3 regions of the Paenibacillus sp. J22P169 genome follow, and region 1 is predicted to be linked to each of the others. Evidence: predicted binding sites of a transcription regulator. Region 1 holds the regulator's gene; each other region holds the start of a gene.
The links. Region 1 encodes LexA, which represses DNA repair genes until DNA is damaged. Its sites were predicted from a motif close to CGAACATATGTTCG; they were not measured.
Positions count from the first base shown of each region.

Region 2: a site for LexA is predicted at 2,548-2,561, ahead of AC58QG_RS32265 (carbohydrate kinase). Genes of this name have one in related genera too.
Region 3: a site for LexA is predicted at 7,516-7,529, ahead of recA (recombinase RecA). Genes of this name have one in related genera too.

Region 1 is NZ_JCAUAO010000001.1:1,625,161-1,635,364, reverse strand. It holds gene hflX (GTPase HflX) at 1-63, shown strand, start outside; gene AC58QG_RS07730 (methionine gamma-lyase family protein) at 95-1,315, shown strand; gene AC58QG_RS07725 (MerR family transcriptional regulator) at 1,411-1,821, shown strand; gene glnA (type I glutamate--ammonia ligase) at 1,878-3,206, shown strand; gene AC58QG_RS07715 (aminopeptidase) at 3,399-4,637, shown strand; gene lexA (transcriptional repressor LexA) at 4,707-5,324, opposite strand; gene AC58QG_RS07705 (LysM peptidoglycan-binding domain-containing protein) at 5,469-5,870, shown strand; gene AC58QG_RS07700 (DUF896 domain-containing protein) at 6,017-6,202, shown strand; gene AC58QG_RS07695 (HAD family hydrolase) at 6,242-7,033, shown strand; gene AC58QG_RS07690 (1,2-dihydroxy-3-keto-5-methylthiopentene dioxygenase) at 7,111-7,650, opposite strand; gene metH (methionine synthase) at 7,866-10,204, shown strand, end outside.
Region 2 is NZ_JCAUAO010000012.1:107,389-117,592, reverse strand. It holds gene AC58QG_RS32275 (Ig-like domain-containing protein) at 1-1,904, shown strand, start outside; gene AC58QG_RS32270 (hypothetical protein) at 2,082-2,486, shown strand; gene AC58QG_RS32265 (carbohydrate kinase) at 2,628-3,758, shown strand; gene AC58QG_RS32260 (pseudouridine-5'-phosphate glycosidase) at 3,763-4,677, shown strand; gene AC58QG_RS32255 (DUF2269 family protein) at 4,778-5,287, opposite strand; gene AC58QG_RS32250 (response regulator transcription factor) at 5,443-6,135, shown strand; gene AC58QG_RS32245 (sensor histidine kinase) at 6,132-7,499, shown strand; gene AC58QG_RS32240 (nitroreductase family protein) at 7,500-8,087, opposite strand; gene AC58QG_RS32235 (MFS transporter) at 8,971-10,191, opposite strand.
Region 3 is NZ_JCAUAO010000001.1:276,093-286,296, forward strand. It holds gene ymfI (elongation factor P 5-aminopentanone reductase) at 1-274, shown strand, start outside; gene AC58QG_RS01395 (DUF3243 domain-containing protein) at 379-630, shown strand; gene AC58QG_RS01400 (hypothetical protein) at 724-1,572, shown strand; gene AC58QG_RS01405 (DUF3388 domain-containing protein) at 1,663-2,460, shown strand; gene AC58QG_RS01410 (helix-turn-helix domain-containing protein) at 2,512-3,387, shown strand; gene AC58QG_RS01415 (YajQ family cyclic di-GMP-binding protein) at 3,534-4,025, shown strand; gene rimO (30S ribosomal protein S12 methylthiotransferase RimO) at 4,154-5,482, shown strand; gene pgsA (CDP-diacylglycerol--glycerol-3-phosphate 3-phosphatidyltransferase) at 5,479-6,063, shown strand; gene AC58QG_RS01430 (competence/damage-inducible protein A) at 6,177-7,427, shown strand; gene recA (recombinase RecA) at 7,599-8,642, shown strand; gene AC58QG_RS01440 (regulatory protein RecX) at 8,718-9,410, shown strand; gene rny (ribonuclease Y) at 9,792-10,204, shown strand, end outside.

The DNA.
Region 1 (10,204 bases):
GATTACGATCAATCGTTAGTGAAGAAGTCAGAGCAGGATGAGAACGAGGGAGAGAACAACTAAGATGCGTTTCGGGGAAAAAGTCATAGCGAGAATGGAAAAAGCTGAGCAACGTGTAGAGAGGGCTTATCGGCAAATCGAGAAAACCATTGATCTTAATCAATGGAAGGTTATTGAAGCCTTCCAAAAACATAAAGTAAGCGATTATCATTTTGCTTCCTCAACAGGGTACGGGTATAATGATCGCGGCAGAGAAGTGCTGGATCTTGTCTATGCGGATGCCATGGGAGCAGAAGCAGCGCTTGTTCGCCCGCATTTCGTTTCGGGGACGCATACCATCGGAACGGCTTTGTTTGGTGTGCTGCGCCCTGGCGAACATCTCCTTTACATCACGGGTAAGCCCTATGATACGTTGCATAAGGTCATTGGCAAGCCTGGCGACGGCACGGGCTCGCTGCAAGACTTCGGCATCGGCTACAGTGAAGTCGCGCTTTTGGAGGATGGCTCGCCGGATTGGCCGGCAATCACGGCAGCCATTCAGCCGAACACGAAGGTGATCGGCATCCAACGTTCACGCGGCTACTCCTGGCGGCCGTCGTTCACAGTAGAGCAAATCGGCGAGATGGTCCGATTTGTGAAAGAGATCAACCCGGAGCTAATTGTCTTTGTAGACAATTGCTACGGCGAATTCACCGAGCCGCAGGAGCCGACGCAGGTTGGCGTCGATCTGATGGCCGGTTCGTTGATCAAGAACCCCGGCGGCGGCATCGCCCCTTCGGGCGGCTATATCGCCGGGCGACGCGACCTCGTGGAGCTCGCCGCGTACAGACTGACCGCCCCCGGTATTGGGGGCGAGGTCGGAGCCATGCTCGGCGCGACGCGAGCGATGTTTCAAGGGCTATTCCTTGCCCCGCATTTGGTGGGGCAAGCAGTCAAGGGCTCAGTCTTCGCGGCAGCGATATTCGAAGACCTTGGCTTTGTCAGCCATCCGCGCTGGGACGCGCAGCGGACGGACTTGATTCAAGCGATCCGCTTCACGTCGGCGGAGCATTTGATTACGTTTGTGCAGGGCATACAAAAGGCGTCTGCTGTCGATTCGCATGTCGTACCAGAGCCTTGGGACATGCCTGGATACGAGCATCCTGTCATTATGGCTGCGGGCACGTTCATTCAAGGAGGCAGCTTAGAGCTGTCTGCGGATGCCCCAATTCGTGAACCTTTTATCGCGTATATGCAAGGCGGCTTGACCTACTCACATTGCAAGTTAGGTGTACTAACGGCGATCCAACATATGGAAGATAAGGGATTACTGTGAAAAATTAAACTGTGAACAAACCTGACACTCCTTGACACGTTTTTGTTAGGAAGGTACAATAAGAGTGAGGTACTTACTGACCAGGAGTGATTAGCATGAGTGATGAGATACGTAGAAATATGGCGTTATTCCCTATCGGAATCGTCATGAAGCTGACTGATTTAACAGCAAGACAAATTCGATACTATGAGCAGCATGAACTGATCATCCCGGCACGTACAGCTGGTAATCAACGGCTCTATTCGTTTAATGACGTGGAACGTCTTCTTGAAATTAAAGATTTAATTGAAAAAGGTGTCAATATTGCGGGTATCAAGCAGGTTCTTATCCCTGTGGATAAGGATTCTGAGGATGCAACCATCCTTAACGAGCACACCGAAGTGAAACGGAAAGAATTAACCGACTCTCAATTGCACAAAATGCTGAAGCAGCAATTGATTGGCGGGGGGAAACGTCCAGATCAAGTTTCTTTGATTCAAGGACAGTTATCCAGATTTTACAAATAAAATCGTTTGTCCAATCGCTTAACATTTGAGAGGAGAATGCACACGTGAGTTATAACATTAACTATTCCAAAGAAGATATTCTTCGCATCGCCAAAGCAGAAAACGTTCGTTTCATCCGTTTGCAATTCACAGACTTGATGGGAAGTATAAAGAACGTAGAAATTCCTCTAAGCCAACTTGAGAAAGCGCTTGATAACAAAATGATGTTTGACGGATCTTCCATCGAAGGTTATGTGCGAATTGAAGAATCGGATATGTATTTATATCCTGATCTAGATACATGGGTTATTTTCCCATGGGTAACGGAAAGCAAAGTCGCTCGTTTAATCTGCGACATTTATATGCCAGATGGCACGCCATTCCCTGGGGATCCGCGCGCTATTTTGAAAAACGCGTTGAAGCAAGCAGAAGAAATGGGCTACTCAGCTATGAACGTTGGACCAGAACCGGAATTCTTCCTGTTCAAAACCGATGAAAAAGGTAACCCAACTACCGAGTTGAACGACCAAGGTGGTTACTTCGATTTGGCACCTATGGATCTTGGGGAAAACTGTCGTCGTGATATCGTACTTACATTGGAAGAGATGGGCTTTGAGATTGAAGCTTCTCACCATGAAGTAGCTCCAGGCCAACACGAAATCGACTTTAAATACGCAGATGCGATCAAAGCAGCTGATCAAATTCAAACATTTAAACTTGTTGTCAAAACAGTAGCTAGACAGCATGGCTTGCACGCAACGTTTATGCCGAAGCCGTTGTTCGGTATGAACGGATCGGGTATGCACTGTCACCAATCCTTGTTCAAGGGTGACACGAATGCGTTCTACGATGAAAGCGACAAATTAGGCTTGAGCACAGTGGCAAGACAATATATGGCGGGCGTACTTCGTCATGCGCGTTCTTTTGCAGCGATTACGAATCCAACCGTTAACTCTTATAAACGTCTAGTTCCTGGTTACGAAGCACCTTGCTATGTAGCTTGGTCTGCAAGTAACCGTAGCCCAATGATTCGGATCCCAGCTTCCCGTGGACTAAGTACACGTGTTGAAGTTCGTAACCCGGATCCAGCGGCAAATCCGTACCTTGCACTTGCTGTTATGCTTGCGGCTGGTTTGGATGGCATTAAGAACAAAATGCAACTTCCTCCGCCAACAGATCGCAACATCTATGTGATGACAGAAGAAGAGCGTGAAGCCGAAGGTATTCCTAGCTTACCTCTTAACTTGAAACAAGCACTAGACGAGTTGCTTCGTGATGATGTTGTTTGCGATACACTTGGGGAACATGCTCTAGCTCATTTCTATGAGTTGAAAGAAATTGAGTGGGACATGTACCGCACACAAGTTCACCAATGGGAAAGAGATCAGTATCTGTCTCTGTACTAGAATTAACGAAACCCTTGACGCTCTTGGCGTTGAGGGTTTTTCTCTTATGGAGCAGCCTATCATTGCCAATCCCTCATGGGGTACGGTATCATAGAGATGGGTTTTACTTGACAACTAGATACTACTTTAAGCTTATCAATCTCAATTATGTGAGTTGATGGGCTTTTTAACGCGAAGGAGACGAATTGAACTATGGACAATTTCAATAGTAATTTAGAAAAGTATGCAGAGTTAGTGATTCGAATTGGGGTCAATTTGAATAAAGGTCAGGATTTGTTGGTGGAAGCGCCAATTGAGACCCTTGACTTAACAAGGCTTATCGTGCAGAAGGCTTATGAAGCAGGTGCGAATTATGTGCACGTGCACTGGCAAGATGATGTCGTTACACGCAGTAAATTTGATCATGCGCAAGATGAGTCGATGGACTATTACCCAGAGTGGTACACGACGATGTTAGAACGTTTTGTGGAGAATGGCGGAGCGTTGTTGAACATTAAGGTGCCGAATCCGAATCTGTACGATGGTATTGATGCTAGTTTAATTTCGCGGGCATCGAAAGCGGCATCAACGGCGAGAGCAAAATATCAACACTATGTTAGAACGGGTGAGTTCAGCTGGTGTTTAATTAAAGCTCCTACAGAAGCTTGGGCGAATATGGTGTATGCGGATCTACCAGAAGAGCAACGAATTCCAGCGATGTGGGATGCTATTTTCACATTCAATCGTGTTTATGAAGAAGATCCCGTTGCGGCATGGCAGGCACATTTGGATACATTGAAGGCTACGCATAGCTTGTTGAATGAAAGAAGCTATAAAGCGCTGCGCTATAGAGCGACGGGAACGGATCTACGTGTTGAGTTGCCTGAAGGACATATTTGGCTGGGCGGGGATAATGAGAACGCTCGAGGCATCCGTTATGTAGCTAATATGCCGACAGAAGAAGTGTTTACCATTCCGAACCGAACAGGTGTTAGTGGTACGGTGGCGAGTACGATGCCGTTAAATATCAATGGGGCGTTGGTGGATCGGTTTTCATTTACGTTCGAAGCTGGAAAGGTTGTAGACTTCCAGGCAGAGGTGGGTTATGACCATTTGGCACGCCTATTGGATATGGATGAAGGTGCACGATATTTAGGAGAAGTAGCACTTGTGCCGTTTGATTCTCCGATTTCCAATATCAACCGTATTTTCTATAACACAGGCATTGACGAGAATGCTTCTTGCCATTTGGCATTAGGTAGTTGCTATCCGATCAATTTGAAGGAAGGTACTACGCTGTCCAATGCGGAATTGAAAGCTCGTGGAGGGAATAGCTCGTTGATACATGTGGATTTCATGATTGGGTCTGCGGAGCTTGAGATTGATGGGGAACTAGCCGATGGGACGATCGAGCCAATCTTTCGTGCGGGAAACTGGGTATTAGCGTTTTAAAGCTAAAAAGCAAGGAACTCAAGTGTTTGAACACTTTGAGTCCTTGCTTTTTTTGATGTTTCCGTGTTCTTACATATCCCGGAACAAGCCAATGACACGACCGAGAATTGTCACATTCTTCAATAGAATGGGTTGTAGGGCAGAGTTCTCCGGTTGAAGGCGAATATGATCCTTCTCCTTGTAGAAACGCTTAACAGTAGCTTCATCATCTTCCGTCATCGCGACGACGATATCACCGTTGTTCGCTGTTTGTTGTTGTTTAACAATGACATAATCGCCATTATGAATACCAGCTTCAATCATACTGTCACCCATAATGCTAAGCATGAACACATTGTTATCGCCAACCATGCTTGAAGGAAGTGGGAAATAGTCTTCGATATTCTCAGTAGCTGTAATCGGAACACCAGCTGTTACTTTACCAATGAGGGGAACACGAGCGACGGAGACTGCGAATTGGGATTCTGCACCATCAAGCCCTAGGATTTCGATTGCACGCGGTTTAGTAGGATCTCGACGAATCATGCCTTTTTTCTCAAGACGCTCCAAATGCCCATGTACAGTGGAACTGGATGCTAGTCCAACAGCTTCGCCGATTTCTCTAACGGAAGGCGGGTAGCCCTTATCTTTCACTTCGTTCTTAATGAATTCCATTATTGCTTGTTGACGCTGCGAAATTTTACTCATAAGATATCACTCCAATACTGGGAATCATTACCCAAAGTATAACATAGAACCCGAGTTCGTACAAACATAAGTTCGAGAAATGGTTGACTCAAACATGTGTTCGTGTTATTCTAATATCAGAACAAACGTTTGGGGGATGATTTTATGTATATGGCTTATTCGCAATCTAACGCAAGAACAACACTTCAAGGTACTGCTCAAGCATCCAAAGGGATGACGACTAAACGGGGTCATGCGAAACTACTACTTCGTTTCTTGCTGATAGCAGTAATACTTGGAACTGTATTTTCGTTCGGTGCGATCGTACAAGCCTATGCAGGTGATAGTACTGTTACAATGTCTACACCAACAGCATCCGTTCAACCATCGGCGCAAACTATCCAACACGAGAAGATTGTCATTCAAAGCGGTGATACACTATGGGAAATAGCAGATTCTCACAAAAAGCCTGGAGAGAACACACGTTCTTACATCGAGAAGTTGAAAGCATTTAATCATTTGTCGAGCAGTTCTTTGCAAGAGGGACAAGTTCTATTACTTCCTTAATGAGTACATTTCTAGCTACCTATATAGATGAATGTTCGAGCCATAGACACATTAGTGTCCATGGCTCTTTACGATGTATCCTTGACAATCACAATCTCTGATGGCAAAGTAGTACTCATATTGAAATTTTGACTGGGAGGATTACAATGAGTGACAGCATGGATAAAACGATTGAGCGTATCAATGAATTAGCTCGCAAAGCGAAGACAGTTGGCTTAACAGATGCAGAGCTGGATGAGCGCAACGAGTTGAGAAAGAAATATATTGATGCATTCAGAGGTAACCTGAAAGTCCAACTGGATTCCATTAAGTTTACTGACGAAGAGAATTAAGCCTACTCATAGATACTACATTCAAAGGGGAAATGAATGATGACGTTGAAAGCTGTGCTTTTTGATTTGGATGATACCCTGTTATGGGATGACCGAAGTGTAGAAGAAGCGTTTGCAGCAACCTGTGCAGCAGCGGCGAAGCAAGTTAACGTGAATCCGGAGGAATTAGAAGCATCTGTTCGTAAAGAAGCGAGAAGTTTATACGAATCCTTCGAGACGTTCCCATTTACCAAAATGATTGGGATTAACCCATTTGAAGGGCTATGGGCTAACTTCACACAAGGTGAGGACGAAAACTTCCGCAAATTAGAGAAGCTAGCACCTGGCTATCGCACAGAATCTTGGACTAGAGGGCTTGCAGCGCTTGGAATTGAAGATCGTGAGCTTGGGTACAAGCTAGGTGAATTATTTGCCGCTGAACGTCGCAGTCGTCCTTATGTATATGAAGAAACCTTCCGTGTGTTAGATGCCTTGAAAGGCAATTACAAACTTCTTCTATTAACAAACGGTTCACCAGATTTGCAAAAAGAGAAATTAGCAGGCGTTCCTGCCATTGCTCCTTACTTCGATCACATTGTTATTTCAGGTGAATTTGGACAAGGGAAGCCAGCTGCAGCAATTTTCAAATATGCACTGGGTCTGCTTGAGATTGATGCTGAGGAAGGGATCATGATAGGGGACAAGCTAACGACAGATATTTTGGGGTCGGGAAGCATTGGGATGCGTAACATTTGGATTAATCATCACGGGCTTCAAAGTGGCGAAGAAATCGTCCCTGCTTATGAAGTAACGCGTCTTCAAGAAATTTTACCGATTATTACGAACGGTTAGTACAATAGAAAGAAAGCCCAACAGCTATTCAAGACTTCGCGGTCTGATAGGCTGATGGGCTTTTTCATATGTGGCTATTAAGCTTTGATAAAGTCAGGATCATCGATGTTGTGAGCAATCCAACCATCTTTTTCGATGAAAAGGCGAACAGCTACGATCTCACGGTTTTCCATCAGAGTGAAGAAGTGATTCGTGTTCTCTGGAACGGAGATGACATCTCCTGGCTCAAGTTCAACATCGAAATAACCAAGTTCTTCGGATTTGATGATGAAAATCCCTTTACCAGAAACGATTGCACGAATCTCATCTTCAGTGTGCGTATGCACTTGTTCGAACTTCTTTAGAAGCTCTTCGATATTCGGAGTTACATCTGAAAGGGAAATGACATCCCAAATTTCATAACCGCGTCTAGCAGCTAGATCTTTGATTTCTGCTTCATAAGTGGAAATGATTTCTGCTTTCTCTTCATCGCTAAGGATGAATTTCTCGCGCAATGCGACAGGAAGCTTGTTTGCGTCCCAGTGCTCATACACAACTTGTTGGCTATCCAAGAAGGCTTTGACTTCTGTTTCGCCCTCGATACGTTCATTTGTATTGCGAATTCTAATTTGTGCCACGTTACATCCCTCTTTCTACAATAAATATATACATATTATAGTGGATATCAAGCTAACTGTCGATGGAAGGAAATAAGTATTTCCGATAAACCCCATTGGAATTTGTGATAATTCAAAATCTTTTCATAGAAGCCGTATTCTGTTACACTAAATCTTAACATAATTTGTCGTTTTTTTTTATTTAGGTTTAGGAAAAGTTGAAAGGGAGTCTTGCCATGAAGAAACCACCGATTCAAGAACAGCTTAAGAAGAAGATTATGATCCTAGATGGTGCCATGGGTACGATGATTCAGCAAGAGAATTTGACTGCTGAAGATTTTGGAAGTGATGATCTGGATGGATGTAATGAAATTCTATGTGTTACGCGTCCAGATGTGATTCAAAAAATTCATGAAGCTTATTTCGCCGCTGGCGCTGATATGATAGAAACGAATACGTTCGGAACGACGAGTGTCGTCTTGGCGGAGTATGACTTGCAGGATCGTCATCGGGAGTTAAATATCGCCGCTGCTAAATTAGCGATTGCTGCTGCTGAGAAATATTCAACACCAGAATGGCCGAGGTACGTTGTAGGTGCCATGGGCCCAACAACGAAAACCTTATCCGTAACAGGTGGCGTGACTTTCGAACAGCTGGAAGAAAGCTACTACCAGCAGGCACTTGCCCTTGTAGAAGCGGGCGTTGATGCCATGCTGCTTGAGACTTCCCAAGATACACTGAATGTAAAAGCGGGCAGTATTGGGATTCGCAGAGCATTTGAAACATTAGGCGTAGAGCTTCCCATTATGATATCTGGAACGATTGAGCCTATGGGCACAACGCTAGCCGGACAAAATATCGAATCCTTTTATATCTCACTTGAGCATTTGAAGCCGATCTCGATGGGCTTGAACTGTGCAACGGGACCAGAATTTATGAGAGATCACATCCGTACCCTATCCGGTATTGCGGATACAGCGATCAGCTGTTATCCGAATGCAGGCTTGCCGGATGAGAATGGGCACTACCATGAATCCCCAGAATCTTTGGCGAAGAAGATGGCTGGATTTGCAGAGCAAGGCTGGATCAATATTGCCGGAGGCTGCTGCGGAACGACGCCTGAGCACATTCGTGCCATGGCAGAAACGTTAGCGAATTTTAAGCCAAGATCGGAATATGGCTCCCATCCCCCTGCGATTTCAGGTATTGAGACTGTTTACATTGAGCCAGAGAACAGACCAATCATGGTTGGTGAACGGACGAATATTTCCGGTTCCAGAAAGTTTAAGCGCCTGATCAAAGAAGGGAAATTTGAAGAGGGCTCTGAAATTGCCCGTAATCAAGTGAAGAACGGCGCACATGTTATCGACATCAATCTACAGGACACGGATATTGACGAAGCCTACGCAGTAGAAGAATTCATGCAAGAAGTTGTGAAAAAGGTCAAAGTCCCATTGATGATTGACTCGACGTATGATCACATTATCGAGCTTGGACTCAAGTATTCACAAGGTAAAGCGATTATCAACTCGATTAACCTCGAAGATGGGGAGTCGAAGTTTGAAGGGATTTTACCTTTGATTCATCGCTACGGAGCATCGGTCGTTTGTATTCTGATTGATGAGCGTGGCCAGGCGGTATCGCGTCAAGCGAAAATCGAAGTGGCAACACGTTCGTATGAGCTTCTAACTGGAAAGTACGGCATGAATCCAGAGGATATCATTTTTGATCCGAATATGTTCCCTGTCGGCTCAGGAGATCCTCAGTATATTGGTTCCGCCGTGGAAACAATCGAAGGGATTAAGCTGATTAAAGAGAAGTATCCACTGGCTAAAACAATTCTCGGACTCAGTAACATCTCATTCGGTTTACCGGATGCGGGTCGTGAAGTTCTCAATTCTGTCTATTTATACCACTGTACGAAAGCTGGACTTGATTATGCCATCGTAAATACGGAAAAGCTAGAGCGGTATGCGTCGATTCCGGAGACTGAGCGTCAACTAGCAGAAGAACTCATTTATAATACGAATGATGAGACTTTGGCGAATTTTGTCGCCCATTTCCGTGAAAAAAAGGTCGAAAAGAAAGAGAAAATTTCAAATCTATCTCTGGAGGAGAGACTTGGCTCCTATGTTGTTGAAGGCACGAAGGAAGGCTTGATCCCAGATTTGGAGATTGCACTTCAAACCTATTCACCGCTAGAGGTCATCAATGGGCCGCTCATGAAGGGGATGGAGGAAGTTGGACGTCTTTTCAATGGTAATGAACTTATCGTTGCTGAGGTGCTTCAAAGCGCTGAGGTCATGAAAGCATCTGTTAACTATCTAGAGCCGTTCATGGAGAAATCGGAGACTGCAGTCAAGGGTAAAATTATTTTGGCAACGGTCAAAGGTGACGTACACGATATTGGTAAAAATCTCGTCGAAATCATCCTCTCCAATAATGGCTATAAGATTGTGAACCTTGGGATTAAGGTACCGCCAGAACAAATCATTGAAGCATACCGCAGAGAGCAAGCAGATGCGATCGGATTGTCAGGCTTACTTGTGAAATCAGCGCAACAAATGGTTATTAC
Region 2 (10,204 bases), on a different contig from region 1:
CTGTTGATGACGTATCGAGTAAAGCGGTATGGACAACAGATAAATCAACTGTAGCAGATGCCCTCAAAGGAACGATTACCGGCTATAGTGTCGGAAAGGCAACTTTGACAGCTACCTACGGTACGAAATCAACAACCATAACGGTTGATGTAGATAGTACAGTGAAGCTTGAATTAGATAAACAAAGTGTTTTGCTCAAGAAAAATGGGACAGGCTCGTTAAAGCTAACAGCTACCTATACCAACGGTACAACAACGGATATTACGGATCGTGCGGAATGGACGTCCGGCGATGAAGATATCGTTAGCGTAACGAAAGGTCAACTACTTGGCAATGCGATCGGTGAAGCAACAGTGACTGCCAAGTATGGGGAGAAAGTGATTACGGCTAAGGTAGACGTTGAGGTTCCCCGTCGCCTAGTCGTGGATACTGATCTTGTTGCGTTGAAAACAGGGGAAACTGGGCAGCTTGTTCTACGCGCAACTTATGCCGATGGAACATCAGCTAACGTAACAGACAGTGCAACTTGGAGCGTCGATAAGGAAGATATCGCTTTTGTTAACAAAGGTACTATCACAACTTATAAAGCGGGAATTGCGAAAGTAACTGCAACCTACGGGGGCAAAACAACAATTACGCAAGTCGAAGTTGATGTACCTACGATCATTAAAGCTTCACAGAAACTGGTCAACATGCAGATCGGAGATTCGGCTAATGTTGAATTGACCGCTTATTTTAAAGACGGCCGCGAAGTCGATGTGACGGACAAAGCTACTTGGAAGTCTAGCTCTGACGCTATCGCAGAGGTTCGCAGCGGTGCCATTACAGGAACTGCTACTGGCGCTGCAACGGTGACTGCTGATTATGGGACACGTAAAGCCGCTATTCAAGTTTCGGTAGGTGTCTTGAAGAGTCTTACGATTAGCGAAGAAAAGCTCATCATGAAGAAGGACGCGTCTGTTACTCTAATAGCCAAAGCTTTGTACACCGACGACACGGAGAAAGTTGTCACCGATGATGTGATCTGGACTAGCAGCAATATCAAATCAGTCACCGTCGATAAAGGTGTCGTGAAGGCCATTGCATCTGGAGTGTCTACACTGACCGCTCAACTGGATGATACAACGGTAACTATCCCTGTTCAGGTGGATATGGCAAGTGAATTAACAGCGAATGTGGCTAGCCTGATTTTTGATCTGAACGAAACAAGAATCATTGCACTTACAGCAACAGATGAAAACGAAGCATCACGTACAGTAACGAACGAGGCTGAGTGGAAATCAAGCAATAGCAGCATTGTTACAGTATCCAAAGGTCTCGTTAAGCCAGTTGCCCGCGGGAAAGCAACCATCACAGCAACCTATGGCGGTAAAAGCATTACCATTCCGGTAGAAATCGGTGTGATTGATGGACTAACGGCTGATAAATCGTTTTTTGTTACCAAAAGCGGTGTTCAAACACAAGTCAAATTAACCGCCACATTGTCCGATGGTACAACGAAGGATGTCACTGATATCGCGATTTGGAAAGTTAGCTCTTACAAACTCGGTACTGTTGAAAAAGGACTTTTCACAGCGACAGCTTCAGGGAAAACCAATATCACTGGCTTCTATGGTGGTAAAACCATATCGATTCCTGTCGAAATTGATACTTTGAAATATTTGAAGACTGATGTCGTCAAGCTTACGTTGAAAGAAGGCGCAACAGCGAAAGTCGAAGCTTTGGCTACTTATACGGATGGCTCGGAAGAAGATGTGACCAAGCCGGCTCTATGGACGACGTCGAATATCATGACCGCAGACGTCAAGGACGGCATTATCAAAGCAACTGGCAAAGGGACTGCCCGTATTACCATTACCTATGCCAACATGAAAACAACGGTTCAAGTAATCGTCACGAAATAAAGGCTGCTCCAGAACCGTTACCTTCCTAGTTATCTAGGAGGTGACGGTTTTTTTGCTTCACACTACGCCAATCCCCGCACTTCTCCCCTCTCCATGCATAACTTCTCGTTCGCGGGGGAATATATGCTTACCTACACTGAATGACCCCTATCTACTAAATACCTGGAGGTATGGATAATGGTTACCCGCTCTGTCAAATTAGCTTCTATATCTTTCCTTACTTTCTCTCTTCTGCTTGGGGCACATCAATATCGGCTGCATGCCCACGATCACAATACGCATGTCTCACAGACCGAAAACCTGCAGAGCTTAAAGAATGGTTCCGCTACGATGTATCAAACCAACCCCTTTGGCATGCCGGGGGCAGACACTCGTTTACTCCCTGCGACCAATCTGAACGGTTATGCTGCTGCGTATGGGATTACACCACCAACCGCATTGAACGTATCCACCCTGCAAGCTCAGTCTGTCGTAGCGGCGCCTAAAGATAAAACCAGGCATTGGTACAGCTACCTAGGTTTATTAGGGTTGCTTGGTTTACTTGGACTCGGATCCCGCTCCAACTCTTCTTATTCGGAATAACTTCTGGGCCAATTAAGGAGCCTAGTTCCTGATCAGGGAACGGGCTTTTTTTGCGTCCTCCAAAACATTTGTTTGTACGATAGACATTTGTTTTTAGGTAGGTTAAAATAAGGAGAGAACGACGAAGGAGGGGAGCTTTGCATGGATCGTGAACAGCAAATCCTAGCGCTTATCCGTCAAAATCCATTCATTTCCCAGAACGAAATGGCCGGTATCATCGGAATTTCTCGATCTGCCGTAGCTGGTTATATTGCCTCATTGACCAAAAAGGGAACGATTCGTGGCAGAGCCTATGTGACCTCGGATGAACACATGGTTTTCTGCATCGGCGGAGCGAATCTCGACAGTAAAGCCCTCAGCAAGCATGCGATCCGCCTAGCTTCCTCTAATCCAGTAACGGTAACCGAGTCTTGTGGTGGCGTTGCTCGCAACATCGCTGAAGCATTAGCCGGATTAGCCTGTCAAACATCGCTCCTAACCGTGGTCGGGGACGACAAAGCAGGTCAGTGGGTGCTAGAAGAAACGCGACGTCGAGGCGTCGATGTCAGCCAAGCGATCGTGCTAAATGGCGAGAATACGGGGTCTTACACCGCGCTCCTCGACACTTCTGGTGAGATGTTTCTCGCTTTTGCCAATATGGACATTTATGATAAATTCTCACCAGCGATGCTGAGGGATAAGTGGTCTCATATCGCTGCTGCCAAGCTCGTAATCGCAGATACGAACCTGCCGAGCGACACCTTAGAGGAATTGATCCGTCGATGTCAGGAGGAGAGTATCCCCCTCTTCATTGATCCTGTTTCCTCGGAGAAATCGAAGAAGCTTCCAACTGATCTTTCCGGCGTAACGGCTATTTTCCCGAATTTAGAAGAGGCAGTTCAACTAGCCCACACACCGCTGACGATGAACCAAGATGTCATTGATATGTTCTATGTAGAGCCTGATCATTCGAAAATTGCTGGTTCCATTCGCGAACGTGGTGTGAAGCATGTTTTCATTACACTTGGAAGCCGAGGACTTCTCTATGTAGGTGAAGAAGGCGAACAATTCTTCCCTCCAATTCCAACCCAAGTGGTCGAGGTTACGGGTGCAGGCGATGCTTTCTTGGCTGGTATTGTCTATGGCATTACCCACGAACAATCGTATCTGAAATCCTGTGAATTCGGCCTTGCCGCTGCGCACATTACCCTTCAAACCAGTCAATCGACGTCCAGTGAACTGAACGAGGAACGCTTACAACTTACGATAAACACCATGACTAAAGGAGACTAAACCCATGTTATCTACCTCATACTTAACTTATACAGATGAAGTGAAAGAAGCTCTTGCTACTAATAAACCGATCGTAGCTTTGGAAACGACGATTATTTCCCATGGTATGCCCTACCCGCAGAACATCGAAATGGCGAAAAAGGTGGAGCAAATTATCCGCGATAACGGCGCTGTTCCGGCAACGATCGGTATCATGGATGGCAAAATCAAGATCGGCTTAAACGAACAGGAACTCGAAGCTTTTGCAACGAATGGCCATGTGGAAAAAGTGAGCCGCCGCGACTTCCCTTACATCCTCTCCTCTGGCAAAATCGGCGCGACTACGGTATCTGCGACGATGATCGGCGCTGCCTTAGCCGGCATCGAAGTCTTTGCTACCGGCGGCATCGGCGGTGTTCACCGCGAGGGAGAAGCCTCGATGGACATCTCCGCTGACTTGACGGAGCTTGCGGCTACCAACGTTGCCGTCGTCTGCGCCGGCGTGAAATCGATCCTCGATATTGGCCGTACGCTCGAGTATTTAGAAACCCATGGCGTGCCCGTGGTTGGTTACCAAACGAGCGAGTTCCCTTCCTTCTACGCCCGCGAGAGCGGCTACGGCGTAGACTTCCGCCTCGATGAGGCGGCTGACGTGGCTGCTATGCTCCGCACGAAGTGGGAGCTGGGCCTAAGCGGCGGTGCCGTCATCGCCAACCCGGTCCCAGCGGAATCCGCTATGGACCATGTCGAGATCGAAGCCGTCATCCAGCAAGCGCTGAATGAGGCCAAAGAGCAGAACGTGACCGGCAAGAAGGTCACGCCTTTCTTGCTAGCGCGGATCAAGCAGCTGACGGAGGGGCGCAGCCTGGAGACGAACATCGCGCTCGTTTACCACAACGCGCAGACCGCTGCGAGGATTGCGGTTGCTTTGAAGAACTAAAATAATTAGCTCGCTCCCCACGAGGGGGGCGAGCTTTTTTTAGATCTTGGTATCATTACGGAACGCTGTTCCGTATCTCTGTGGTCTTGCACAGCTTAAATTAACTTGCAACGGCCTGCTTTTTCTTTTTCCACGGCCGGATCACTGAAACACAAATAATAAACACCGTGACTGCGACTTGTACGTAGATAGCATATTGACGCAGTGTCTGATTGTGCAGAAATTCAGGATTGTTCAGTGCCAAAGCTTTCTCTGTCTCTAAGAGGGTCATATTGGCCAGCATCAACTTATCCACAACGAATATACCAATGAGGGTCTGTCCGACAAATAAAATCCATTTCACGGTGACCCAGCGGTGCTTGAAAAATCCCCAGCTTGTTAGCAGCCCGTACAAAAAACCTACAAGCAATGTACCCACCGCCCCCGTTCGGATAATGCTGTCACTGATGATCACAACCCTTTTGTAAGTAGCAAGTGTATCATCATAAGTGCCAAGGCTAATGCCCATATTCAAGGCTAAAGAACTCATAATGCCGCCAAAAAACAGCGCTACAAGTGAGATATGCACAATTTTCAACCATTTCATGCCAGCTGGACTTAATTTTTTCATTGATAATCCTCCCCCATGCGTTAACTAAGGAGCATTATACCCGCACAATGTTGTGAACTTGTGAAGATGCTTTGCGATTTGGATGAATGTCCCCACAAGCAGGTAGAGTAAAGGTATACTAAGCTTAATTCGTTACGGAAATGAGGATTTTGGGCATGACACACACACTTCTACTCGTCGATGATGAGCGGCAGGTACTTGAATTCATGGAGCCCTTCCTACGTCAGGAAGGCTTTCATATTGTTACAGCTACAACAGGAACGCAAGCTTTGGCACTCGCCCACGAATATAAACCAGCACTCGTTGTCCTAGACTGGATGCTGCCGGAAATGAGCGGAATCGAGGTTTGTCGACGTTTGCGAAGCGGATCCAGCCATATTGGGATTATCATGGTGACTGCGAGAACGGATGAGACAGACAAAATTGTGGGGCTAGAGGTTGGCGCCGATGATTATTTGACGAAGCCTTTTTCCCTGCGGGAGCTAGCTGCGCGTATACGTTCGGTGCTGAGAAGACTCGCAGTCCACGAAGAGGGCGAAACGGAGGAGCTGCAACGCGGCGATCTGACAATTCATGAAGCGAAATGCCTTGTTCGTAAACGCGGCCAAGAAGTCTCACTCACGCCAACGGAATTTAAGCTGCTGCTTACACTGGCCGCGAGACCAGGGATCGTTTACAGCCGGCTACAGTTGCTGCAAAGCGCGTTGGAGGATGATTTTCTGAACGACGAACGCACCGTGGATGCGCACATTAGTCATCTGAGGAAGAAAATTGAGGACAATCCATCTGCTCCTCTTTTTGTGCAAACGGTATATGGGTTTGGGTATCGATTCGGTGATCAACTATGAGTGTTCGGCGCAAGCTATTTATCACGATGATTGCCTTTATTGTAGGGATGGGCATCATCTTTGCGGTGGTCACGCAGTTCTTGATGCGGGATGTGCTGCAGGTCATGGTTGAGGCCTCGCGTCAGGATGAAATAGGCGAAATCTCACAGTCTCTCGGGCACTATTATCAAACGAACGGAGATGCTTGGACAGGCATTGAAGCTTATTGGGCAGCTCACCTTCCGAAGACGTTAGAGGAAAAAGGGGCGAGTGTGATCCTGATGGCTCCCGACTCCCATGTCGTGTTAACGAGTGGGGATACTCCCTCCAAAAAGGTTCGGACATTCGGTATTCGAAGTAACCTCATGTTAGGTGAGCAGCGGATCGGCCTACTTATTTATCACGATGAAGGTGCCGAATTTATGTCGAAGCTGCGCATCGGTGTTCTCAGCTCGACCCGTTTTCTCCTCATGATCGGGACTTTCGTCTTCGTGTTGGTTTCCTTATTCCTGATCTATTGGCTCGCTCGGCGGCTAACCGCTCCGCTTCGAGCACTCATCCCTGTGCTGGATCGATTGGGCAAAGGGGAGTACGGCATTCAAGCTCCTGTAACCAGCCAGGATGAGTATGGTAAGGTAGCTGAAGCCTTTAATGTGATGTCAGCACAGCTGGAGCATGCAGAATCGCTGCGCCGTAACATGGCCGCTGACGTGGCACATGAGCTGCGAACACCGCTGACCATCATCAGCGGTAAGCTCGAACTGCTCCAGCAGGAGGCGCAGCCTATTCCACCAGAGGTACTGCTGCCGCTGCAGGACGAGCTTATTCGCTTGACTCGGCTCGTGGATGATCTGCATCAGCTCTCTCTAGCTGAAGCCAAAAAGCTTCCGCTAGAGCGGAAGCCTGTTGATATGCATGGTCTTCTTGGTCGTATTGTGGAACATCTTGCGCTAGATGCACAGAGTAAAGGTGTGAAGCTCTCACTTCATAGTGCTGCGGAGAATACCATTCTCTGGGTCGACGCTCATCGGATGACCCAAGTGTTCTATAATCTGTTGACCAATGCCATTCGGTATACCTCCGAGGGGGGGCAGGTCGAAGTCTTTATTGAGAGACAAGGCGATCATCACCTTCGTCTCTCCGTTCGCGATACAGGTATGGGCATCGATGCCGCCCATCTCCCCTTCCTGTTCGAGCGTTTTTACCGGATGGATGAAGCGCGTGCCCGTAACAGCGGTGGTATGGGGCTTGGTCTCGCCATCGCCAAACAATTGATCTTGGCCCATGAAGGGACCATCGAAGTGAGCAGTCGGTTGGGGGAAGGCTCTGTTTTCACAGTCACACTTCCCTTCAATAAGCGTGCTGCCTCGGAAGTCGCGCGGTAGTTACTCCGTTACCCATTGCGTTTTTAAGGCAAAGGGAATACGCGCTGCTTTCGTTGGAATGACTTCCGGATAACCAATGTAAACAAAGCCGACCATCTCTTCTTTGCCTGAGAGACCGAAGTTCTCTTGCATTTTCGGATGATAGGTGGGATCACCAGTACGCCAGATGGTGCCCAAGCCCAAGGCATGTGCTGCTAGCATCATATTCTGTACGGCGCAGTGAACAGCTGCATACTCCTCAATCACGGGTACGACTGACTTCTCGGATGGGGAGACAGCTACAGCAATAACGAGCGGAGCTCGAAACGCTTTCTTCTCATTGCTGATGCGCAGCTGCTCTTCTTCTTCCTCAGACAGCGCCGCATCTGCACCTAACTTCGCTTCCGCAATGGCGACTTCGGCATAGCCGCGTCCCAGCAGCTTTCTGCCTTCACCCGACATCACCCAGAACCGCCAAGGTTCCGTATGCGCGTGATTCGGTGCCCAGACAGCAGCTTCCAATATCTCTTCAATCAGCGCGTGCTCGATTGGGTCCTGCTTGAGTTTCCCTATACTGCGTCGCTGGCGAATCGCTTCTTTCACTTCCATGCTTCCCACTCCCACTTCGGTCGATTTATTTGTTGCCGCTCGCGGCGTGGCCGGCGCAATCGCGCTTATTCAGCTGTGCTACCGGTTATTTAACGCCCTTCTCGGGCGTTATTGCCTCATCTCGGCACACTTGGGGCGACTTAAGCGCCCTTTTGGGGCCTTATTCGGCGCAATCGCGCCACTTCAGCTGTGCTGACGGCGCTTTAACGCCATTTTCGGGCGTTATTGCCTCACCTCGGCACACTTTGGGCGGCTTTAGCGCCATTTTTGGGCCTTATTCGGCGCAATCGCGCCTTTTCAGCTGTGCTGACGGCGATTTAACGCCCTTTTCGGGCGTTATTGCCTCACCTCGGCACACTTGAGGCGGCGTTAGCGCCATTTTTGGGCCTTATTCGGCGCAATCGCGCCACTTCAGCTGTGCTGCCGGCGATTTAACGCCCTTTTCGGGCGTTATTGCCTCACCTCGGCTCACTTGGGGCGGCTTTAGCGCCCTTTTGGGGCCTTATTCGGCGCAGTCGCGCCGCCTACGACTTCATCTACATTTAAATGTACATGTTCCCACCCGTATTTTCAATTTATTATAGAATCAACACATACGTTCCGTGCACATACAAAAAAGGACCCCAACGAGCCTAACCTCGTGGGATCCTTTTATAAATCGTCTATGTGTGGAAGCTTATTTATCTTTTTTTGCGTGTGAACCGTCACAGTTCCCCTCAACATTTTGCGTGTTTCCGCATGCACATTTACCCATGATCTCTGCCTCCTCCAAATGTTATCTTGTTGGTTTATTATAGCCAACTCACTTACATTTGTAAAGCAGTTAATTAAAAGTTAGTAAATGAGGATAATTATCATTCTCAGTAGCCCCATTCTCCCCCTACTAACTCGTCATGTTCAACTTTTTATCTGTAGGAAGAAAGGCTGCAAGCAGTCCGAGTAATGGTAAGTACGCACATAGCCGAATCACAAACCCAATGCTAGTCGCATCCGCCAAAGTCCCGAGCACCGCTGAACCAATGCCGCCTAAGCCAAACGCCAGACCGAAGAATAGTCCAGACACCGTGCCTACCTTACCAGGCAGCAGCTCTTGCGCGTAAACCACGATCACGGAGAAGCCGGACAACAGAATGAATCCGATGCATGCACATAGCACTGCTGACCAGAACAAGCTCACAAACGGAAGCAGCAAAGAGAAAGGCGCCGTTCCCAGGATGGAGAACCAGATCATATTTCGTCTACCGAATCGGTCCGCCAAGGGACCACCCATAAATGTACCCACAGCCCCAGCCGCCAACAAGGTGAAAATAATGAGCTGTGCTTTCCCGGTCTTGACTCCGAAATGATCCATCAAATAGAATGCGTAGAACCCCGTCATACTCGCCACATATACGAATTTTGAAAAGAGAAGCATGATCAGAATGCCTAACGCGTATGCGACTGTTTTCCTTGGCAAAGGCTTCTTCAGCGAAGCCGATTTACGAACAGCGGAACGCACGACTAGCGCGCCTTGGTACCATTTTGCAACAAACACCTGAACCACAATACCCGCTGCCGCTGCAAAAGTGAACCAAATGATCCCGAACTGACCTAACGGTACGAAAATGAGTGCGGTAAAAATAGGTGCCAACGCCTGACCAATGTTCCCGCCTGTTTGAAAAATCGACTGCGCTAGCCCTCTCCGAGGACCCGCAGCTAAGAAGGCGACCCGCGAAGACTCTGGATGCAGCACAGAGGACCCCAGTCCAACGAGAATAACGGCCATAATCACATGCGAAAACGTTCCGGCATAGGCCAGCACGACAATACCCAACAGCGAGAAAACGACGCCGATGGGCAGTAAATAAGGCTTCGGTCTGGCGTCCGTATACAACCCGATCAAGGGCTGGAACAAGGAAGCTGTCACATTAAGCGTGAAGGCAATCCAGCCGATCTGCGTAAAGCTTAACTGCAAGGAGTCATGCAGAATCGGGAAAATTGCGGGAATAACTGACTGAATCGCATCATTTAATAAGTGCACCAAGCTGATCGAGAACAAAATGGCATAGACCGTGCGCGCTTGTGTCTGTGCTGCATTCGTAGCTGATGCTGTTGCTGTTTGCATATAAACCACTCCT
Region 3 (10,204 bases), 1.3 Mb from region 1:
GGCCAAGGGTGGATTAAATGCCTTTACGAAAGCTCTGGCCAAAGAACTCGCTCCATCAGGTGTTACGGTGAATGCCGTAGCACCTGGGGCTGTTCAGACAGATATGATGGCTGGTTTTCAGGCTGATGAAATCGATGCCATTACCAACGAAATTCCCGTTGGGCGGCTTGCGTCCCCGCATGAGGTGGCATCGCTCGTATATTTCTTAGCTTTGCCTGAATCTGGGTATATAACAGGTCAAATCATATCTCCCAATGGAGGCTGGCTTACTTAATTACATGAACTGATGGCAATGAAGCCCACGCATAATTCCGTTTTGAGAAGCGCATATTACGTATGTAATGACCATTTCTCATAACTCAAAGGAGGCTTCTTACAATGGCTACTGTACTTAAGGTGTTCGACAAATGGAAAGAATTTTTGGCTGAACGCGTGAGTCAGGCTGGACATGCAGGGATGAGTGATGAAACCATCTCCAAGCTCGCTTTTCAAATTGGGGAGTTCTTGGCAGACAAGGTTGATCCTCAAAATGAGCAAGAACGAGTTCTCAAAGAGTTGTGGGATGCTGGGGATGATCAGGAAAAGCACACTCTTGCGCGCCTCATGGTAAAATTAGTAGACAAAGGTTAATAACCGTTTTACAATTCAATAGGGTATGATGTGAAAGCCTCCTCTTTCGGAGGCTTTTGCATGCTTTAGAAGCTGGAAAGGAATTATCACTTTATGCACAAGAAACGATTCTTACTCACTATAATCATTTTATTATCTTTACTTGCAGGTTGCGGGAACCGTGGAATTCCAGTCATTAAGCAAGAACTGCTTGATCAGAAAATGTCTGTTTTGATGCTATCTAGTGCAGGGTTAACACCATCTGCGAAAGAAGCCCTAGGTCAAGCTCTCAAGAGTTGGCGAGACGCGAATTCGATTGCATATGACTGGGTGAAAGATTTGAACGCCTTGGATGACAATGTGGTTTCAAAGTTGAAAACGAAATCATATGATTACATATACGTTGTTGGAAATGAGCTTTTCCCTTCGGCTAATGAAAAGATGACGTTAGGTCTATCTTCGAGCAAATGGACATTTTTACAAAGTCAGCCATTTGCTTCAGGCAGTGCAGTTACTGTGAACGAACAGGCAGCATTGCTGCAATTAGATCCTCAACAGATGGAAACTCTGAAAAACAAGACGATTCAAGATCTCGTTTTTCAAAATGTGGTCATAGAATGGGTAACACAAGCTGACCGTCCAATTCCGTCTAATTGGGCGCCTTCAGAAGAAGCTGATCACATTGTTTTGCTAAACAACACTCAATGGTTTCAGCAATTGACTTTTCAAGTACGTCAGCATCATGCATCTTGGGTTGTTTTTTACAGCCCCGTGGAGGAAGCGCAACTTCAGAGAGCCAAATCACTTGGAGTCTCGGTGATGGATTTTACAGGTGCACTAACCGCCGATCTAAATTGGCCGCAGGTTTTGGATAATCGACTTGCCATGATGAAAACGCATGCGTGGCAAAAAGGCATCCAAACCTACAATCCACAAGAGCTAAAGGAACTAAAAATGAAATAATGTCCGTTTTGTGAGGTTTTTGAGAAGGAAATTGGCGGAATTTGTAGAAATTAATTAAAAGGACGTAAACAGCCTAGTTTATTTACAGATATGTGTGACAGAGACGATGATGAGGTGGAAGAATTGGACGTTAAAGAATGGTATATGGAGTATAAAATTCACAAGAACCGTCCTGGTTTATTAGGTGATATAGCTTCATTGATGGGGATGCTGGATATTAACATCGTAACGATTAATGGGGTTGAAGATCGTACACGCGGTATGCTGTTACAAACAAATGATGAAGAAAAAATTGATTTAATGGGTAAAATGTTGAGAAAAGTAGATAATATTACTATTACTGCTTTGAGACCCCCTAAATTAGTTGACATACTGGCTGTTCGTCACGGTAGGTATATTGAACGCGATTCCGACGACCGCAAAACGTTTCGATTTACGCGAGACGAGCTAGGCCTATTAGTTGATTTTCTTGGTGAGATATTCAAGCGGGAAGGTAATCAAGTTGTAGGACTGCGTGGTATGCCTCGTGTTGGTAAAACAGAGTCAATCATCGCTGGCAGTGTATGCGCGAATAAGCGTTGGACTTTCGTTTCTTCCACATTATTAAGGCAAACGGTTCGCAGCCAGCTTTCTGAGGATGAAATGGCCCCTAACAATGTTTATATCATTGATGGCATCGTTTCAACGATTCGTTCCAATGAAAAGCATTACAGCCTTTTACAAGAAATAATGGGTCTGCCTTCGACGAAAGTTATCGAGCATCCAGACATTTTTATTCGCGAATCGGAATACACCTATAATCACTTTGATTATATCATTGAGCTTCGGAATAGCCCGGATGAAGAAATTAACTATGATTCATTTACGTATACGTCCGAACCTTTTTAACCGTTGAAACGTCAATAACAGGATCCATAATTCCTTCGGGGAGGTGACCATATGTCTGACTTAGGCTATATTTTGCGCAAAACACGTCTGGAAAAGAAGATATCGCTGGATGATCTTCAAGAAGTAACCAAGATCCGCAAACGCTATCTAGAAGCTATAGAAGAAGGAAACTACAAGGTGTTACCAGGGAGTTTCTATGTGAGGGCTTTTATCAAAAGTTACGCGGAAGCCTTGGGGCTTGATCCGAATGAAGTTCTGAATATGTATCAGTCGACGCTTCCTGCCCCTACGATTGAGAAGCCTGTTGTCGAAGCGATTCGCAAGAATAGATCAAGTGTTCGTAATACTGAAAAGATGAGCCGCTGGGCTTCCAGTCTTATGTTTGTTTGTTTTATTTTGCTTATTTTTGGGATCGTATACTACTATACATATAAGAATTATAAGGGAACGCCAGCGGATGAGAAGCCTGCACAATCGCAATCGCCGCGCATTACGGATTCGACGAATCCTTCGCCGAGCACATCTGTTAATGCCACGGGGGATGGCAAAGCGACGGTTCTTTCAACGCCAACACCCACACCAGTTCCGACACCTACACCGCCTGCCGTTCAGGTTAAATTCAGCGCTAATGAAAAGGGTGTAGATAACTACATTATTACAGGGACTGCGAATTTGAATATTCAATTTAAGATCACAGGATCTTGCTGGATCGCTGTTAATGCATTAACTCCTGAGGGTGAGAAGGGAGCTTTGCTAAGACAGAAGCTGTATAATGCTGGTGATACGGATACATTTGAATTAGCGAGTTCGGCTTACTTAAATGTTGGCGCAGCTAGTGCGTTGCAGCTCATGGTCAACGGCACACTCGTACCTGTTGGAGATACGCCGAATCCGAAGCGGGTTCAACTGAATTTGCAAAAAAGCTAGCAATTTGGCAGTTCCTGCGCTTTCCCGGGTAATTAAAATAGCTTGATAGGGAAATATTCGAAGCCATTGGCGGTTGGATATTTCCTTTTTTATGTGTTCTTGCTATAATGCTAATGTAATTTGATGGAAGGGATGTTGGGATGTAGATGAGTTCAGAGAGTTCGTTTGATATTGTATCCAAAGTAGATATGCAAGAACTAAATAATGCGATTCAACAAGCGGAGAAAGAGATTTTGACCCGTTTTGATTTTAAAGGAAGTAAAAGCAGTATTAAACTAGACAAAGATCAACTTGTTGTCACTTCGGATGATGAGTTTAAGCTTCAGAACGTCCTTGATATTATGCATGCAAAAATGACGAAGCGTGGAATCTCCATTAAAAATCTCGAATATTCCAAAGTAGAGCCAGCCGCTGGTTCCACTGTAAGACAGAAAATTAGCATGAAACAAGGTGTTGATCAAGACAACTCCAAGAAAATTAACATATTGATTCGTGACTCAAAGTTGAAGGTGAAAACGCAAATTCAAGGTGATCAAATCCGTGTAACTGGGAAGAGTCGTGACGATTTACAGGCCGTTATTGCTCTGCTTCGGAAAGCAGATATTCCATTGGATTTGCAGTTTGTTAATATGAAATAATCAGGAAAATAAGGTTTGTGTATGGAAAACCCCCTGGATGCAGGGGGTTTTTACATTTTGACACCCCATTGGGCTTGTATTATACTGGTAGGGAGTGTTTTTTAGGACTATTGGAGGTTGTTTCTTTCATGACAGAAAAGGTTAAAGTAGTTACTCTCGGATGTGAGAAGAATTTAGTTGACTCCGAGATTATGTCAGGTTTAATTCATGGCCGTGGTTTTCAACTTGTCGACAACAAGGAAGATGCCACAGTTATTATTGTGAACACTTGCGGGTTCATTGATGCGGCTAAAGAAGAATCCGTAAATACAATTTTGGATATGGCAGAACTGAAGCAAACAGCGAATCTTAAGGCGCTTATTGTTTCGGGCTGTTTAACACAACGATACAAAAAGCAATTGATGGATGAGATGCCTGAGATTGATGGCATTGTGGGTACGGGCGATTTTGATAAAATTAATCATATTGTGGATGAAGCGCTTAGAGGGAAGAAACCGGTTCTAGTAGGGAATCCGGTATTTAACTATGACGCTGACCTGCCTAGATTGATGACGACACCACGTTATACGGCTTACGTGAAAATTGCGGAAGGCTGCGATAACGCTTGTACATTCTGTTCTATTCCAATTATGCGTGGTAGCTTCAAAAGCAGAAGTATGGAATCTATCGTTGCTGAAGTAGCGAATCTTGCTTCTCAAGGGGTTAAAGAAATCAGTTTAATCGCTCAAGATTCTACAAACTATGGTACGGATCTCTATGATAGCTTCATGCTTCCTACTTTGCTGAACAAAGTAAGTGAAGTTGAAGGTATTGAGTGGGTGCGTCTGCACTATGCATACCCAGGCTTCTTCAGTGATGAACTGATTGAAGTGATGGCAACGAATCCTAAAGTATGTAAGTACATTGATATGCCTTTACAGCATAGTGAAGATTCCATTCTTAAACGCATGCGCAGACCAGGTCGGCAGAAGGATACACGCGAACTCGTTCGGAAAATTCGCGAATCCATTCCGGATGTTGCCCTGCGTACGTCTTTGATTGTTGGTTTCCCTGGCGAGACTGAACAAGATTTTGAGAACTTGAAACAATTCGTGCGTGACGTTCAGTTCGATCGTCTTGGTGTGTTTGCATACTCCAAGGAAGATGATACGCCAGCAGCAAGACTGCCGGATCAAGTTCCAGATGATGTTAAAGAATACCGTGCCAATGCGATTATGGAAATTCAACGTGAAATTTCGAATATCCGCGGCGGTCGCCGAATTGGTCAAGAAATTGACGTGCTAATTGAAAGATACGATGGCAGAAGCGACGTTTATATCGGTCGTTCCCAATTCGACGCACCTGAAATTGATGGTGAAGTATTCGTGTCGAACGCGAAATTGAATATTGGTGAACTTGCGAAGGTTCGTATTACCCACTCCTATGAGTTTGACTTATCCGGGGAGGTAATTGCATGAACTTAGCTAACCGCATCACCGTAGCGAGAATTTTATTAGTACCAATCATCATGTTCTTTTTGTTGATTAAGGTAAAATTTCCTCAAATACGGATAGAGGAGTTTAGCATAACGTATAATCAAATTATTGCTGCTTTAATTTTTATTATTGCTGCGAGTACAGATAGCTTAGATGGTTACATCGCTAGGAAACGTAATCTTGTCACGAATTTGGGCAAGCTATTGGATCCTTTGGCAGACAAGCTGCTTGTTACCGCTGTACTTGTTTCATTAGTAGAAATGGATAAAGTTGATGCTTGGATTGTTATTGTCATTATTAGCAGAGAGTGGGCAGTTACTGGACTTCGTCAAATTGCGCTCTTAGAAGGTACTGTTATGGCGGCCAGCAAATGGGGTAAGGCGAAGACGGCGGCTCAGATTACGGCTATCATTGCACTGCTAATCAATAATTTTCCATTTACGTTCCTAGATTTTCCCTTTGATGTAATAGCGAGTTGGGCTGCAGCAATTATTACCGTTTATTCAGGTGTGGAATATTTCGTTAAAAATAAGCATGTCATAGATTTTTCGGAAAAATCATAGTAGGGCAACCTAATATTGTTTTTCTACATCCAAATAAACCTGCCTCTACATGCGGTCGATCAACAACGAGCGATCACGTTAGAGGTTTTCTCATTTTAAGGAGGTTCCAGTCGATGAAAGCTGAAATCATTGCAGTAGGAACAGAGTTGCTGCTTGGTCAAATCGTGAATACCAATGCGCAGTTCTTATCAAGAGAATGTGCTGCATTAGGGATTGATATTTACTTTCAAACTGTCGTTGGGGATAATGAACAGCGGTTGTTAGCAAGTCTCCAACTAGCTGCATCACGAGCTGATGTAGTGATTTGTACAGGTGGCTTAGGGCCAACGCAAGATGATTTGACCAAGGATGTATTAGCTTCATTTACAGGGCGTAAATTGGTGCTTCATGAGCCTTCGATGGAGGCAATTACCGCGTTGTTTACTTCAAGAGGGATTCATATGGTGGAAAGCAATCGTCGCCAAGCCCTTATGCTAGAAGGCAGCGATCCCTTGCAGAATGATACTGGTTTGGCAGTCGGTAATGCACTTACATACGACGGGACACATTTCGTACTTTTACCCGGACCGCCTAAAGAAATGAAACCGATGTTTATGAATTATGCGGTGCCTTGGCTTCAATTATTAATGACGGATGAAGTACCATTGTATTCGAAAATGTTGAAGTTTGCAGGGATCGGGGAGTCCAACTTAGAGCATCAACTATTGGATTTGATTCAAAAGCAGTCTGATCCGACAATTGCACCATATGCCAAAGAGGGGGAAGTCACGATTCGTTTAACAACGCGTGCACATACCGCTGCTGAAGGCGAGCTGAAATTGAAAGCAACAGAACAAGAAATTAACAATCGACTAGGTGAGTATCTCTATGCGGACCAGGACGTTCCTATCGAGACAACTGTTTTGCAGTTGCTAGCAGCAAGTAAGAAAACATTGGCAGTTGCTGAGAGTTGTACGGGAGGTTTACTCAGTGATTTAATTACCGCGGTACCAGGCAGCTCAGAATCTTTCCTTGGCGGTATCATCGTTTACTCAAATGCTCTAAAACATAAGCTGTTAGGTGTTCCTATGGAAGTTTTGGAGGGGGAAGGCGCTCCAGGTGCTGTTAGCAGCGAAACAGCAGTCATTTTAGCCGAAGAGCTGCTTGTTAGGATTGGTAGTGACTTTGGCATCTCGGTGACTGGTGTGGCGGGTCCAAGCCCGTCTGAAGGGAAGCCTGTGGGGCTTGTCTATGTTGGATTGGCACAAAAACATGCAAAGACCGAAGTATTTACCCTCCAACTTTCTGGAAACAGAGAGTTCATCAAACAAAGAGCTGCTAAGCGTGCTCTCTATCAATTGTGGAAACAGTTGAAAGAAAACTAGAAATCCTCTATAATCAGAGTTAGTTGACGGAAGAACCGTAGCAAAGCGATAACTTTGTTACGGTTTTTTGTTTGCTCGCAAATAAAAACGAATGTATGTTCGAAAAAATGCTTGGCAAACATGCCAAAACAAGTTATCATATACCTATAATGATAGAAGGAAGTGGTCGTTTTGTCAGATCGTCGTGCCGCACTTGATAACGCATTACGTCAAATTGAGAAACAGTTCGGAAAAGGCTCCATTATGAAGCTAGGAGAATCTACACATATGCAAGTTGAAACGATTTCTTCGGGCGCGCTTGCCCTTGATATCGCACTTGGAATAGGTGGATTCCCACGCGGAAGAATTATTGAAGTATACGGACCAGAGTCATCAGGTAAAACAACTGTAGCACTACACGCAATTGCTGAAGTACAAAGAGTAGGTGGACAAGCTGCGTTTATCGATGCAGAACATGCGTTGGATCCTTCCTATGCAAGTAAGCTTGGTATTAATATAGATGAATTGCTTCTCTCCCAACCAGATACAGGGGAGCAAGCTCTAGAGATCGCGGAAGCACTTGTTCGAAGTGGCGCGGTAGATATTATTGTAATTGACTCTGTTGCAGCTCTAGTACCTAAAGCGGAAATTGAAGGCGACATGGGGGATTCTCACGTAGGTCTTCAAGCACGTTTGATGTCACAGGCTCTTCGTAAGCTATCAGGTGCAATTAATAAATCTAAAGTTATTGCTATTTTCATCAACCAATTGCGTGAAAAAGTTGGCGTTATGTTTGGTAACCCAGAGACGACACCAGGTGGCCGTGCGTTGAAGTTCTACTCTTCTGTACGTTTGGATGTTCGTCGTATTGAAACCATCAAACAAGGCAATGACATGGTTGGTAACCGTACGAGAATTAAGGTCGTTAAGAATAAAGTAGCACCTCCATTTAAACAAGCTGAAGTCGATATTATGTATGGTGAAGGCATCTCACGTGAAGGTAGCATTATTGATATCGGAACTGAGCTGGATATCGTGAATAAGAGCGGCGCTTGGTATTCCTATGAAGGTGAACGTCTTGGTCAAGGTCGTGAGAACGCGAAGCAATTCTTGAAGGATAACAAAGCGATCTCCGAAACGATTGAACTTAGAATTAGAGAAAACAGCAACTTGATTAAAGTGGTTGGTCCGAACATGGATGAAGAAGAAGATGAGTTGGAAACAGCTTTTGAATAGGTTTGAAATATAGGATAGAAGAAGCACCTTAACCTTGTGTTGGGGTGCTTTTTCTCCATTTGGGAGATTGTTGATATGAATCACGAAGAGGAAGAGTTACAGGTAATCACCAAGGTGGAAAAGCAAAAACAAGGAAGACATCGCTATAACATTTATCTAAATGAAGAGTACGCTTTTTCTGTTCATGAAGATATTCTGATCAAGCACCGTCTGAACAAAGGCGAATCTCTATACCAGCAAGCGATTGAAGCTATTATTTTAGATGAAGAGCGAAATTTGGCGTATGTGAAGGCACTCCATATGGTTGGAAGACGTCCGCATTCCATCTCAGAGGTGAAACGTAAGTTAAAAGAAAAGGGATTTGAAGCACCTATCATAGATTGGGCGAGTGACAAACTTATTGAAAATAAGTACGTCAATGATGAAGAATTCGCGAAGATGTGGGCGGACAACCGAGTGGTTGCTCAACGCAAAGGGCGTAATCTAATTCGACAAGAACTTCAACAAAAAGGGATTCATCAAGATGTGGTTAAAAGTACCATGGAATCAATTGATCCTGAAGATGAGTATGCAGGTGCATTGAAAATAGCGAGAACGAAATGGAAGCAAACGTCAGGAAAGATGATGGATAGAAAGCGTAAGACTGCGGCATTTCTAATGCGAAGGGGATATACAGGTTCTATTGTTACAAAGGTTTTGGGATTGATCAGTAATGAAACTGATGATGAGGAAATGGATTTTATTGAAGATGAATTTAATGAAAGTTAATGGCATTAATTAATTCTTATATTATTTAATGTCATTAAATATATCTCCAAGTATTTTGGGTCTAAATGATCAACTCTTGGACAATCGCTTGACAAGCTTCTTCGACAAAAGATAAAATAACAGTGTATATTTTCATAATGTATTCAAAATCATACTAATTTCATTGATTTTGAGAGGGCAGCTGTAAAAACCGCCAATTTTTACACTGTTGATTATGGATTATTAGCACTATAGTGCCCTAACGCACTGTGCGCATTCATTTAAAAGCCATACTCTTACTAATTAAGGGTATGTATGACTAGTCAAACAATTAAATCGGATTAAAAAACCGAAGGTACCCCAGGCTAACACCTTGGAGAAACCAACGAGGAGGTGAACAAGATGACTGTCATCTGGATCGCGATCATTCTCGTTGTTGGAGCTGCATGCTTAGGGATTGGTTATTTTATCCGTAAATCTCTTGCAGAAGCGAAAATTTCCAGTGCTGAAACGGCCGCTGAGCAGATAAGAGAATCTGCCAAAAAGGAAGCAGAAGCACTGAAAAAAGAAACGGTTCTGGAAGCAAAGGACGAAGTTCACAAACTTAGGTCCGAAGCTGAAAAAGACATTCGTGAACGTCGGAATGAAATACAACGACAAGAAAGACGATTGTTGCAAAAAGAGGAATCGCTGGATAAAAAATTAGAATCTCTCGAGCGTAAAGAAGAGTTAGTAGCCAACAAAGAGAAGCGAATCGAGGATACACAAACACAAATTGATCAGTTGTATAAAAGCCAAGTTTCCGAATTGGAACG